One region of the Rossellomorea sp. NPDC077527 genome, then DNA from elsewhere that is predicted to be linked to it. Evidence: a T-box and tRNA genes for the amino acid it is inferred to sense, from the RefSeq annotation. Region 1 holds a T-box; the other holds one or more tRNA genes.

Evidence for each region. A T-box is a leader RNA that pairs with one kind of tRNA and senses whether it is charged. The one in region 1 lies ahead of tyrS (tyrosine--tRNA ligase), so its partner is inferred to be a tRNA-Tyr.
Region 2: it encodes a tRNA-Tyr, which carries the amino acid that the T-box ahead of tyrS (tyrosine--tRNA ligase) is inferred to sense. The anticodon was not compared.

Annotation. Positions count from the first base shown of each region.
Region 1 covers NZ_JBITVL010000002.1:817,518-823,631, reverse strand. The annotation lists gene acsA (acetate--CoA ligase) at 1-388, shown strand, start outside; gene ACIGG7_RS09385 (transglycosylase domain-containing protein) at 660-3,605, opposite strand; T-box leader at 3,784-3,994, shown strand; gene tyrS (tyrosine--tRNA ligase) at 4,049-5,311, shown strand; gene rpsD (30S ribosomal protein S4) at 5,744-6,114, opposite strand, start outside.
Region 2 covers NZ_JBITVL010000003.1:859,701-865,814, reverse strand. The annotation lists rRNA gene rrf (5S ribosomal RNA) at 55-171, shown strand; tRNA gene ACIGG7_RS14330 (tRNA-Asn) at 179-253, shown strand; tRNA gene ACIGG7_RS14325 (tRNA-Ser) at 260-351, shown strand; tRNA gene ACIGG7_RS14320 (tRNA-Glu) at 369-443, shown strand; tRNA gene ACIGG7_RS14315 (tRNA-Val) at 472-547, shown strand; tRNA gene ACIGG7_RS14310 (tRNA-Met) at 572-645, shown strand; tRNA gene ACIGG7_RS14305 (tRNA-Asp) at 752-828, shown strand; tRNA gene ACIGG7_RS14300 (tRNA-Phe) at 1,136-1,211, shown strand; tRNA gene ACIGG7_RS14295 (tRNA-Thr) at 1,226-1,301, shown strand; tRNA gene ACIGG7_RS14290 (tRNA-Tyr) at 1,318-1,401, shown strand; tRNA gene ACIGG7_RS14285 (tRNA-Trp) at 1,410-1,483, shown strand; tRNA gene ACIGG7_RS14280 (tRNA-His) at 1,502-1,577, shown strand; tRNA gene ACIGG7_RS14275 (tRNA-Gln) at 1,617-1,688, shown strand; tRNA gene ACIGG7_RS14270 (tRNA-Gly) at 1,693-1,767, shown strand; tRNA gene ACIGG7_RS14265 (tRNA-Cys) at 1,775-1,848, shown strand; tRNA gene ACIGG7_RS14260 (tRNA-Leu) at 1,857-1,940, shown strand; tRNA gene ACIGG7_RS14255 (tRNA-Gly) at 1,945-2,018, shown strand; gene ACIGG7_RS14250 (carbohydrate ABC transporter permease) at 2,500-3,396, shown strand; gene ACIGG7_RS14245 (carbohydrate ABC transporter permease) at 3,396-4,223, shown strand; gene ACIGG7_RS14240 (ABC transporter substrate-binding protein) at 4,306-5,583, shown strand; gene ACIGG7_RS14235 (cache domain-containing sensor histidine kinase) at 5,725-6,114, shown strand, end outside.

The DNA.
Region 1 (6,114 bases):
GGATGAAGACGGATACTTCTGGTTCCAGGGCCGGATTGATGATGTCATCATGACGTCCGGAGAAAGGGTAGGTCCTTTCGAAGTGGAGAGTAAGCTCGTTGAACATCCGGCTGTCGCTGAAGCAGGTGTCATCGGGAAGCCTGATCCAGTCCGTGGTGAAGTGATCAAAGCATTCATCGCCCTTCGCGACGGATATGAAGTGACAGACGAACTCAAGGAAGAAATCCGCCAGTTTGTGAAAAAAGGGTTAGCAGCCCACGCGGCACCTAGGGAAATCGAATTCCGCGACAAACTGCCGAAAACACGAAGCGGAAAAATCATGCGCCGCGTCTTGAAGGCATGGGAGTTAGACCTGCCTACAGGTGATTTGAGTACGATGGAAGATTAATAGATGGACCCCTGCTCTTGATGAGTGGGGGTTTTTTTGTTGTGGGGAAGAGGGAGAGGAGGGAGTAGAGGTGGTCGGTTTATGTCGAATGGCAGATAAATCGGGAAATTGGCAGATAAAAATAAAAAATGGCAGATAACCTGAATTTTCGGCAGATATATCGTAAATATGGCAGATAAATCTCCCAAACGGCACGAATACCCCATCACCGCCTAATCACACAAACAAAAAAGAGGGAAACGTCATCACGTTTCCCTCTTTTCAACACGATTTAGTTCTGCGCTGGTGGTTCACCCGGTTCTGTCGGCGGTTCTGTTCCGCCATCGCCTCCTCCGCCGTCACCGCCGCCATCATCCTCTGGTGGTGGTGGCTCTGGTTTGTCCGGCTTGTCCGGTTTTGGCGGGGGATCAGTTGGTTTGTCCCCAGGCGGTTTCGGATCTGTACCCGGTTTTTCCGGTTTAGGATCCGGTTTCGGTGTTCCAATTTGTACCGTGTTGGAATGAGCGGACTCTTTGCCTGCTACATCGACTGCAACAACAAAGTATTCACCATTTCCAACGGATACAGCATAACTGGATCCGGACTTGACGCTTCCGACCTTACTGCCGGATGTGCTGTAAACGCGGTATCCGACGACATCGCCGCTTGCAGAAGCTGTCCAGGTTATTTTGTTACCGTTACCGCTTGCTTTGACGGTTCCTGGAGCAGCTCCGTCATCAGAAATCTTGTTTTCCGCGATAAGGACATTTTTAAATCGTTCATCCCCATCCGGAATCAGTTTATCCGGATCTCCAGGTACAGAACCAAAGATGTTTTTCACAAAGTCAGGGTTTAAGATGACTCCAGGCTGTGAAAACTCTTCAGGTGTATTTGGCAGAGCCAAGTATTTCTTTCCGTTCACCATCACGTATCGGCTCATGAGTAAGCTGTCATCCGTTTTGGTTGGGACATATTTTGCATTGAATAAATCACTCTTTACGAGTCCTGCCTGACTGCAAGCTTCTGATGGAAGCAGTCCAGAGATCGAACAGAAGGACCTTCTAACAACTCCTTCAGGTTGCTGGAATGATGCATCGGGATCGATGAGATCTGGAGCCAGGTCTCGAACATCATTCAGTAAATAAGACCATAAACGGATATTACGTAATCCGTAATGCCCGTATTGAGCTCTGGATGCAGCTGTATTCAAGGACGAAGGTGTGTCGTAACCGAACCAGGTCCCGAAGGTGATGCTCGGATTCGTTGCCACAAACCAGTGGTCTTTGTAATCCTGACTCGTTCCGGATTTACCGGCCCAGTCCGAACTGAAATTCAAGAATGTTTTAGCATATCGTCCGGTACCAAGGTTATGATCCAGTGTATCCCTCATCATATCAATGGTTAAGTAGGCGGTTTGCGGACTGAAGACATCCACCGGGTCTACCTTGTGCTCATAGACGACCGTGCCATCTTTATCGACGATTTTATCAATCATGAACGCATCGATGAATTTTCCACCATTTGCGAACGTCGTGTAGGCATTCACGTTTTCTTCGACGGTGACACCCGTCGTGGTTGCCCCGAGAGTAAGGGACAGGTTATTGTCATACCTGCTTGAAAGGGAAGTGAATCCCATTTTCAGTAGAAACTCTTTAAATGGATTCCGGTTATAAATATTCGCATACGTTCTTACGGCAGGAATATTCAAGGATTCTGCCAGGGCGAACCTTGCAGGGAAAAGTCCGCGCTCTCTGAACGAGTAGTTTTCCGGTTGCCAGCCATTGATGTTGACAGCAACATCAGGAATAGGTGAACCTGGTGAAATATAACCGTATTCCAATGCAGGCGCATACGCGAGCAAAGGTTTCATAGTAGATCCGTTTGATCGATGTGATTGTGTGGCATGGTTGATCTGTTCCAATTTGAAATCACGTCCGCCGATGAAGCTGATGATGCGGCCCGTTTTATTCTCAATCATCACGGCGCCAACTTGAACCGGCTGGGGCACTTCTACATCTTCACCTGTTTCAGGGTCTTTTTTCGTGATGGTTTTTGTAGGCCCGTACATATCATATGCGTCTTTGGTTTTCTGCATTTGATCATAAATCTTCTTGTTGATGGTCGAGTGAATTTCATACCCGCTTTGACGGACATTGCGGTCAGCCAAAGTATGGTACTTGTCTTCAAGCTCATCATTGTTCTCGAGATCCTGTTCAGAGTAACCATCTTTTTTGGCAAGAACATTTTTCATGATATCCACTGCCCGGCTTTCAAGTTCGGCAGTCAGCCATGGATATTGCTCCTGTGGTGATGGCTTCGGCTTTACAAAATCTTTTGAGATATCATACGCAACGGCATCATCATATTGCTTTTGCGTAATATATCCTTCACGGTGCATCCGGTAGAGGACCGTGTTTTTACGGTTCATCCCAGCTTCGAGGTTCTCTTTCACTTCTCCGTTATTCTTAAATGGTGTGTAAGAGAATGGAGCCTGTGGAAGACCGGCAATGAAAGCTGCCTGTGGCAGGGACAAATCCTTTGCTTCCACTCCGAAAATTCCTTTAGCAGCCGATTGAACGCCTGCGATGTTTTGACCGGAAGAATTTCTTCCCAGAGTCGCCACATTCAGATAGGCTTCCAGGATTTCATCTTTATCAAAAAATCTTTCCAATCGAAGAGCGAGAAGGATTTCTTTCGCCTTTCTCTCAAATGATACTTCATTCGTGAGGATTTGGTTTTTGATCAGCTGTTGAGTGAGTGTACTTCCGCCCGATTGGGTAGAGGAATTCGTGAATTCCTGTAGTACGGCACGCATGATCGCTTTCGGTACGACACCGTTATGTTCGTTGAAGTATTCATCTTCAGTGGCAATGACGGCATGTTGAAGATCTTCCGAAATATCTTCAAGCTTTACTTCTTCACGTTCCAGGTCTGTCCGAAGCTTCCCCAGATACACGTCATCAGAGAAGTAAAGACGTGAGGTTTCCTCATAGTTGTAGATGTCCTTTTTCATTTGGTCATAAGGACGGATCGGTTCTTCCTTGACGAGTGAAGCGAAATAACCCGCTCCGACTCCTCCTGCAAAGGCAAACCCCAATACAAAAATTACGACCACGATCAGTGACAGGTTCCAGAATACTCCATATGTAATTCTTGCTCGTTTTTGAAATCTAGTATTTGAAAAGAACCTGATTGCAGGGTCTATTTTTTCGAGAAATTTGTTCCATTTTTCCTTCATATATCATTCCCCCCAGAACATTCCCATTATAGCATAATAACAGGAAGACTGTCGTAAAAAGTCAAATAAAATGGACTTTTGTTTCGCGTTTAGTTGACTATTATTTTGGAATATGGTAAAAACCTAGTATAGTGAAATGAATGATAATCCGTCATAAATTCGGATTTCTGTACAAAACATAAACGCAATGAGAGGAATAAGTAGTCTGCCTTCCCTGTTATGAAGAGAGTCAGTGGTTGCTGTGAACTGACACAAATGGCCGATGAATTACATCCTGGAGCTTTTGCTGTGAACTTGATAGTAGCAGCAAACGGTGAAAGCCGTTATCTTGAATGAGTGAAGGATGTTATTCCTTAATTTGGGTGGTACCGCGCGACAGCGTCCCTGCATATATGCAGGGACTTTTTTGTTGTTTACTTGTTTATCTAAAGGAGGAAAAAGAGATGGATTTACTTAAAGACTTGGAATGGCGTGGGATCACGTATCAGCAAACAGATGCAGAAGGATTGAAGGATTTATTGAATAAAGAAAGCATTTCGATTTACTGCGGAATCGATCCGACAGCGGACAGCATGCACATCGGGCATCTGCTGCCATTCCTGACGCTTCGCCGCTTCCAGAATAAAGGGCACCGTCCTCTTGTGTTAGTTGGAGGGGCAACGGGCTTGATCGGAGACCCGAGCGGGAAAAATGAAGAGCGTAAACTGCAGACCGTGGAAGCAATCCAGGGGAATGTGGAAAGCATTAAAGGACAGCTCCAAAGCATCTTTGATTTCGAAGGGGAAAACGGTGCCGTCATGGTGAATAACTATGACTGGATCGGAGCGATGGATGTCGTGACATTCCTTCGTGATTTCGGTAAGCATGTGGGTGTTAATTACATGCTGGCGAAAGATACGATCTCATCCCGTTTGGAATCAGGAATTTCATTCACTGAATTTACGTATACGATTCTACAAGCAATGGACTTCAATCACTTATACGATCACTACAATTGTAAGCTTCAGATCGGTGGAAGCGACCAGTGGGGGAATATCACGACTGGTCTTGAACTGATCAGACGTACACATGAGGAAGAGACGAAGGCATTTGGCTTCACGATTCCACTGGTAACGAAAGCTGACGGAAGTAAATTCGGAAAAACGGAAAGCGGAGCAGTTTGGCTCGATCCGAAGAAGACGTCTCCGTACGAGTTCTATCAATTCTGGATCAATGCGGCCGACGCGGATGTGATGAAATACTTGAAGTACTTCACATTCCTTTCTCACGAAGAAATCGATGCGCTTGCTGCTTCCGTTGAAACAGAGCCTCATCTTCGAAAGGCACAAAAGACGCTTGCTGAAGAAATGACAAAGCAGATCCACGGGGAAGAAGCGCTTGATCAGGCGATCCGTATCACTCAAGCTTTATTCAGCGGAGAGATCAAGTCATTATCAGCTTCTGAAATAATGGAAGGATTCAAAGATGTCCCATCCTTTGAACAATCAAAAGGGGAAGAAATCGGATTGATCGATCTACTCGTCAATGCGAAAATCTCCCCATCGAAGCGTCAGGCACGTGAAGATGTAGGGAACGGTGCCATTTACATCAATGGAGAGCGTATAACTGATCTTCAGCATGTAATGGGTGAAGGTGATATGATCGAAGGACAATTTACGATCATCCGCCGCGGAAAGAAGAAATATTTCAGAGTTCAGTACGTATAATAGAAAATAAAATCTATCAGTGCGGTATCCGTTTCTCTTTTTGTGGAGCGGGTGCCGTACTTTTTTTGTGTGGGGAAAAGTCCGAATTGAAAATAAAAGTGTTAGATTTGAAAATAAAGTTGAGAAATTGAATTAAAAGTGTTGGATTTGAAAATATATGCTTCTCCTACCCTTAAAGTAAAAAGCTCTTCTGGCAAAGATTTTTCTTATTCATGTACAGACTATAGTTAGCTCTGTGATTTAGGTTATGCCGGAGGGTGATGAAAGTGTTGACAGAGCAAAATGGTTCAGAAATATCAATTAAGGGAGAGTAGTGGCCTGTTAACTTTAATTGTCAACCACTACTCGCTACATTCAGAAGTAACAATGTTATGAAAATAGCCATACAAAAAAACACTGCCCATAAAATGGACAGTGTCTCTTTCACAAAGATTAACGAGAGTAGAACTCAACGATAAGAGCTTCGTTAATTTCAGCTGGTAATTCAGAACGCTCAGGAACGCGTGTGAAAGTACCTTCTAATTTGTCAGCATCGAAAGTTAGGAATTCAGGAACAAAGCTGTTCACTTCCATCGCTTCTTTGATGATGTCAAGGTTACGTGATTTTTCACGAACTGAGATTGTTTGACCAGGAAGAACGCGGAATGAAGGGATGTCTACGCGAGATCCGTTCACTGTAATGTGACCGTGGTTAACAAGTTGACGTGCTTGACGACGAGTACGAGCAAGACCTAAACGATAAACAACGTTATCCAGGCGGCACTCAAGTAGCGCCATGAAGTTTTCACCGTGTTTACCTTGTA
Region 2 (6,114 bases), on a different contig from region 1:
AATATTTATACACGATATAATAGAACTTGTCCTTAAAAAAGAGACAATACATAGTCTGGTGATAATGGCGAAGAGGTCACACCCGTTCCCATGCCGAACACGGAAGTTAAGCTCTTCAGCGCCGATGGTAGTTGGGGGATCTCCCCCTGTGAGAGTAGGACGTCGCCAGGCATATCGTTCCGCAGTAGCTCAGTGGTAGAGCTATCGGCTGTTAACCGATCGGTCGCAAGTTCGAATCTTGCCTGCGGAGCCAATATATGGAGAGCTGTCCGAGTGGCCGAAGGAGCACGATTGGAAATCGTGTAGACGGTTAACGCTGTCTCAAGGGTTCAAATCCCTTGCTCTCCGCCATTATATTTTCTCAATATGGCCCATTGGTCAAGCGGTTAAGACACCGCCCTTTCACGGCGGTAACACGGGTTCGAATCCCGTATGGGTCACCAAAGTTTTAAAATCAGTATTCTTAATAATGGAGGATTAGCTCAGCTGGGAGAGCATCTGCCTTACAAGCAGAGGGTCGGCGGTTCGATCCCGTCATCCTCCACCATTGATATTTTAATATTTAAATCGTCGCGGGGTGGAGCAGTTCGGTAGCTCGTCGGGCTCATAACCCGAAGGTCGCAGGTTCAAATCCTGTCCCCGCAATACCATTTTTGACTCAGGATATCATAATCCTAAATGAGTCACGCATGGATAGTTATTTTCGCTATCGCGAGGTAATGAAACCTATTTTGCTAATGCAAAAAGCTTTGGTCCGGTAGTTCAGTTGGTTAGAATGCCTGCCTGTCACGCAGGAGGTCGCGGGTTCGAGTCCCGTCCGGACCGCCATTGTTATTTAAATAGTGTTTATTGAAATGGAAAAGGGTTTCGATAAGCGAGAAGGTCGAGGAAGCGATCGAAGGAACACCGGAGCGTATTTTACATACGTGAGGATGTGACTAAGTGAGCTGACGAAGAGATTCGAAGCTTAGTGGAAGCCGAAAACTATTTGGCTCAGTAGCTCAGTTGGTAGAGCACGGTGAATAATCTTCATCGAGTTAACATCAGCGTACAGCTCGAGCAGCTCCTTGATTCATCTTCCTGAGAGCTGGACGATGGACTACAACATTCTAATTGTAGGATGCATACTTAATAAGGCTCAGTAGCTCAGTTGGTAGAGCAATGGACTGAAAATCCATGTGTCGGCGGTTCGATTCCGTCCTGAGCCACCATTTATTTACTTGATGCCGGTGTAGCTCAACTGGTAGAGCAACTGACTTGTAATCAGTAGGTTGGGGGTTCAAGTCCTCTTGCCGGCACCAGTCAAGTGATTTAGCTGGAGGGGTAGCGAAGTGGCTAAACGCGGCGGACTGTAAATCCGCTCCTTCGGGTTCGGCAGTTCGAATCTGCCCCCCTCCACCATTTATCTTAGGGGTATAGTTTAACGGTAGAACGAAGGTCTCCAAAACCTTTGGTGTGGGTTCGATTCCTACTACCCCTGCCAATTTTTATTTTCATCATGGCGATTGTGGCGAAGTGGTTAACGCACCTGATTGTGGTTCAGGCATTCGTGGGTTCGATTCCCATCAGTCGCCCCATAAAAGTCACATTTTTATTTCCGTGACATATACTATCAGTGGGCTATAGCCAAGCGGTAAGGCATCGCACTTTGACTGCGACATGCGTTGGTTCGAATCCAGCTAGCCCAGTAGTGCGGAAGTAGTTCAGTGGTAGAACACCACCTTGCCAAGGTGGGGGTCGCGGGTTCGAATCCCGTCTTCCGCTCCAATAATATGGCGGCATAGCCAAGTGGTAAGGCATGGGTCTGCAAAACCCTGATCACCGGTTCAAATCCGGTTGCCGCCTCCATATGTAATGCCGGTGTGGCGGAATTGGCAGACGCGCACGACTCAAAATCGTGTTCCTCTGGAGTGCCGGTTCGATCCCGGCCACCGGTACCACATCGCGGGTGTAGTTTAGTGGTAAAACCTCAGCCTTCCAAGCTGATGATGAGGGTTCGATTCCCTTCACCCGCTCCAACTTACATATGACAGACTTTCTCACTATGAGAAAGTCTTTTTTATTGTTTTATAATGAAAAATTGATTCATTTTAGCAAGATTCAATCTTTTTGAGCTGAAGCAGGTTGATTTCACCACGCTGACATTCGATTCAGACCAGTATATTTTCAAAACTAGATCATTTATTTTCAATTCCACGATTTTATTTTCAAAAACTCCACTTTTATTTTCAATTCCAGCATTTTATTTTCAAAACCGCATTACTTACAACATGCTCCGACCCGAACCGGACGAATCGAAAGAAACCCAACCTTCTCATTTCCCCACACCACCAACAACCCAATACCCATCTAGTCAAAATTTTGCACCTTCTTCGTCAATTGAGTTCCCCTTTATAAGAAAGCGCTACCATTATAATGAAAGAAAGCGATTACACAGTTAGGGTGGTGATACGGGTGGAACCAAAGATTCAGACTGAACCAGTAAGCCCAGACGTACAAATGAAGGCAGTGACGAAGAAGAAGTTTAAGTATAAGAGCTTACTGACGTACGCTGCCTTTGTTGGACCGGCACTTTTATTTTTCTTAGTGATTCAAATTCTTCCGTTTTTGATGGGGGTGTATTATTCATTCACCTCATGGAATGGTGTCAGCTCTGTAGTCGAGTGGGTTGGATTCGATAACTACAAAAAGATTTTTACGGATGATAAGACGTTTTTTAATTCGTTCATGTTCACGACAAAGTTTATGTTTGCGGCTGTGATTATTAGTAACTTGATAGGATTCAGTTTCGCTCTGCTACTGAATGCAGCATTGAAGACTCGTAATATTCTCAGGACAGTATTTTTTATCCCGAACGTCATCGGCGGATTGCTACTCGGGTTCATCTGGCAATTCATCTTTGTTAAAGGATTTGCATCACTTGGCAATATGACGGATATCGGATTCTTTAAAATGCCGTGGCTTGGTGATGAGAAGACGGCGTTTTGGGGGATCGTCATCGTATTTGCATGGCAGATCTCAGGGTACATGATGGTCATCTACGTGGCAGCGTTACAAGGGGTGGATAATTCACTTCTGGAAGCAGCGAAGATGGATGGGGCATCGAACTGGACGCTCTTGACTAAGATCATCATTCCATTGATCTTACCGGCATTCACGATTTGTTTCTTCCTTACGATCTCAATGGCCTTTAAGATATTCGATTTGAACATCTCGCTGACAGGAGGCGGGCCATTCAATTCTACACAATCGGTAGCGATCAATATCTATCAGGAAGCATTCCAGAATAACCGCTACGGACTTGGAACGGCGAAATCAATTCTATTCTTTGTGGTAGTGGCAGTGTTTACGACGATACAAGTGATGGTGACGAAGAAGAAGGAGGTTGAGGCATAATGGGCAATCGCTATACGAAGAGAACGTTTGTATTAGAGATCATCGGGATTGTGATCGGGCTCATTTTCCTTATCCCTTTTTACTTCGTATTGATCAACTCGGTAAAACCGTTTGCAGCGATCCTGATCGATGCGGCGGCGTGGCCGAAGGAATTTGTGTTTTCTAACTATGCAAAAGTGTGGGAAGTCATCAATTTCCCACGGGCATTCTGGAACTCCCTTGTCATCACGGTTTTCAGTAACCTTGGATTGGTGATCATCAGTTCAATGGCAGCGTGGAAAATGGTTCGTACCCCAGGGAAGTTCAGTAAAATCTTATTCGTAGTCTTTGTGTCCGCCATGGTAATCCCGTTCCAAACGGTGATGATTCCTTTAATGAAAGTTGGGGGAACACTTGGACTTACAAATAGCATTCCAGGCCTCATCATTATGTACTTCGGATTCGGTGTTCCGCTTTCCTTATTCTTGTACCATGGATTTGTAAAGACGGTACCGATTGAAATCGAGGAGTCAGCGATGATCGATGGCTGTAGTCAGTTTGGCGTGTTTTGGAGAATTGTGTTCCCTTTACTGAAGCCGATCACGGTTACAGTGATTATTCTGAACACATTGTGGATTTGGAATGACTACCTGCTACCACTCCTTGTGTTACAGGATGCGGAGTTGCGTACGATTCCTCTGGCAGCAAGTTCGTTCTTTGCTCAGTATACGAAGCAATGGGATATGGGTCTTGCGGCACTGGTTCTCGGGATTACGCCTATCATCATCTTCTTCCTGTTTTTACAGAAGCATATTATCAAAGGAATTGCGTCAGGTTCGATCAAGTAGATATAAAGTTTCTGTCGAGATGGTCTATCATTGATACAGAAATTTATATAAAATATTTTATATCAGGGAGGTCAATCCATTTATGAAGCGTATTTTATTACTTTGTATGTCTTTGGTTTTAGTATTTGGAATTATTGCAGGTTGTTCTTCTAAAGACAAAACAAGCAGTTCAGGCGGAGATTCAGGTTCTGGAGATGATGTTGTGACACTGAACTTCTTCCAGTTCAAGGTTGAAATTGCCGACCAACTTCAAGAAATGATCAAGGAATTTGAAGCAGAGCATCCGAACATCAAGATCAAGCTTGAAACAGTTGGGGGAGGTGCCGATTACGGTGCAGCTCTTAAAGCGAAATTTGCATCTGGCGAAGAGCCGGATATTTTCAACAATGGTGGATTTAAAGAGTTAGAGCTTTGGAAAGAGAAGCTTGCCGATCTTTCTGATGAGCCATGGGTTGAGCATGTTCTTCCAATCGGTAAAGTGCCGATGACGGATGAAGACGGCAAGCTGTATGGTATGCCGGTTAACTTAGAAGGATATGGTTTTGTGTATAACAAAGACTTATTCGAAAAAGCAGGCATCACTGAGCCTCCTGCGACGATCGATGAATTGAAAGACGCAGCGAAAAAGCTTGAAGCAAAGAAAATCACTCCATTCTCAGCTGGTTACGGCGAGTGGTGGGTAATCGGGCAGCATTTACTGAACATTCCTTTTGCACAGCAGGAAGATCCGGATAAGTTCATTGCAGGACTGTATGATGGGTCTGAGAAGATTGTAGGAAACGAAAAGTTCAAACAGTTCAAAGAAGTACTGGACACAGAGCTTAAATATGCAAACGATAATCCATTAACAACTGATTACAATACGCAGGTAACACTATTTGCTTCTGGTGAAACTGCTATGCTTCAACAAGGGAACTGGACGGAGAACATGATCACGGAAATTAACCCTGATATCAATATGGGCTTCCTTCCTATTCCAATCAGTAATGACGAGAATGCCGACCGCCTTCCTGTCGGTGTACCGAATAACTGGGTACTGAACAAGAACTCAGAACACCTTGAAGAAGCGAAAACATTCTTGGAGTGGATGGTATCTTCTGAAACTGGTAAGCGTTATATCACAGAAGAATTTGCGTTCATCCCTGCATTTGATAATATCGAGCCAAATGGTCTTGGTGACTTAGGTCAATCCATTCTTGATTACTCTAAGGACGAGAAAACAATTCCTTGGACTTGGTTCAAATGGCCAGATGGAGCGAACAAAGAATTCGCTGCAACGATCCAGGAATATGCAGCTGGAAAAATCGATTATGATACTGTACTTGAGAGATTCCAACAAACATGGGATAACTTGAAGTAAACAGAATAATAGAAAGCATGTCTATCGAAGGCATGCTTTCTATTTTATAAGTTTAGTAGGAATATTTCGAAAAACACTTCCAAGAGCAGGGAATAACACTTTATACTAGGGTATAAGTGAGACTTGGGAGGTCCGTCCCTCATGTTAAAGACAAGCATTCGGAATAAGCTGATTGTGCTGTTGATGATTACGACGATTGTGCCGTTTGGCAGTTCGATCATTATTACATATTTGTATACGAAGGATTCGATAGAGGAGCAGGTAGTGAAGGAGAGCAGTAATCTGCTCTATCAGGGAAAGGTGAATCTTGAGAGCTATATCAACGAACTCAATGGGTTATCCCTGTCCCTCTATAATAATCCAGATTTCATTAATTTCATGAGATCGCCAAGTAAAGAGAATAATTACTTAACAATCGGAATCGTGAAGAACATTGTGCAAACGATTCTCTACACAGGGGATACGATCAACGGGGTGCGTATTTCTTTTGCTGACGGTGACCGGGTCATTTCGGCAACCAAGCGTTCCACT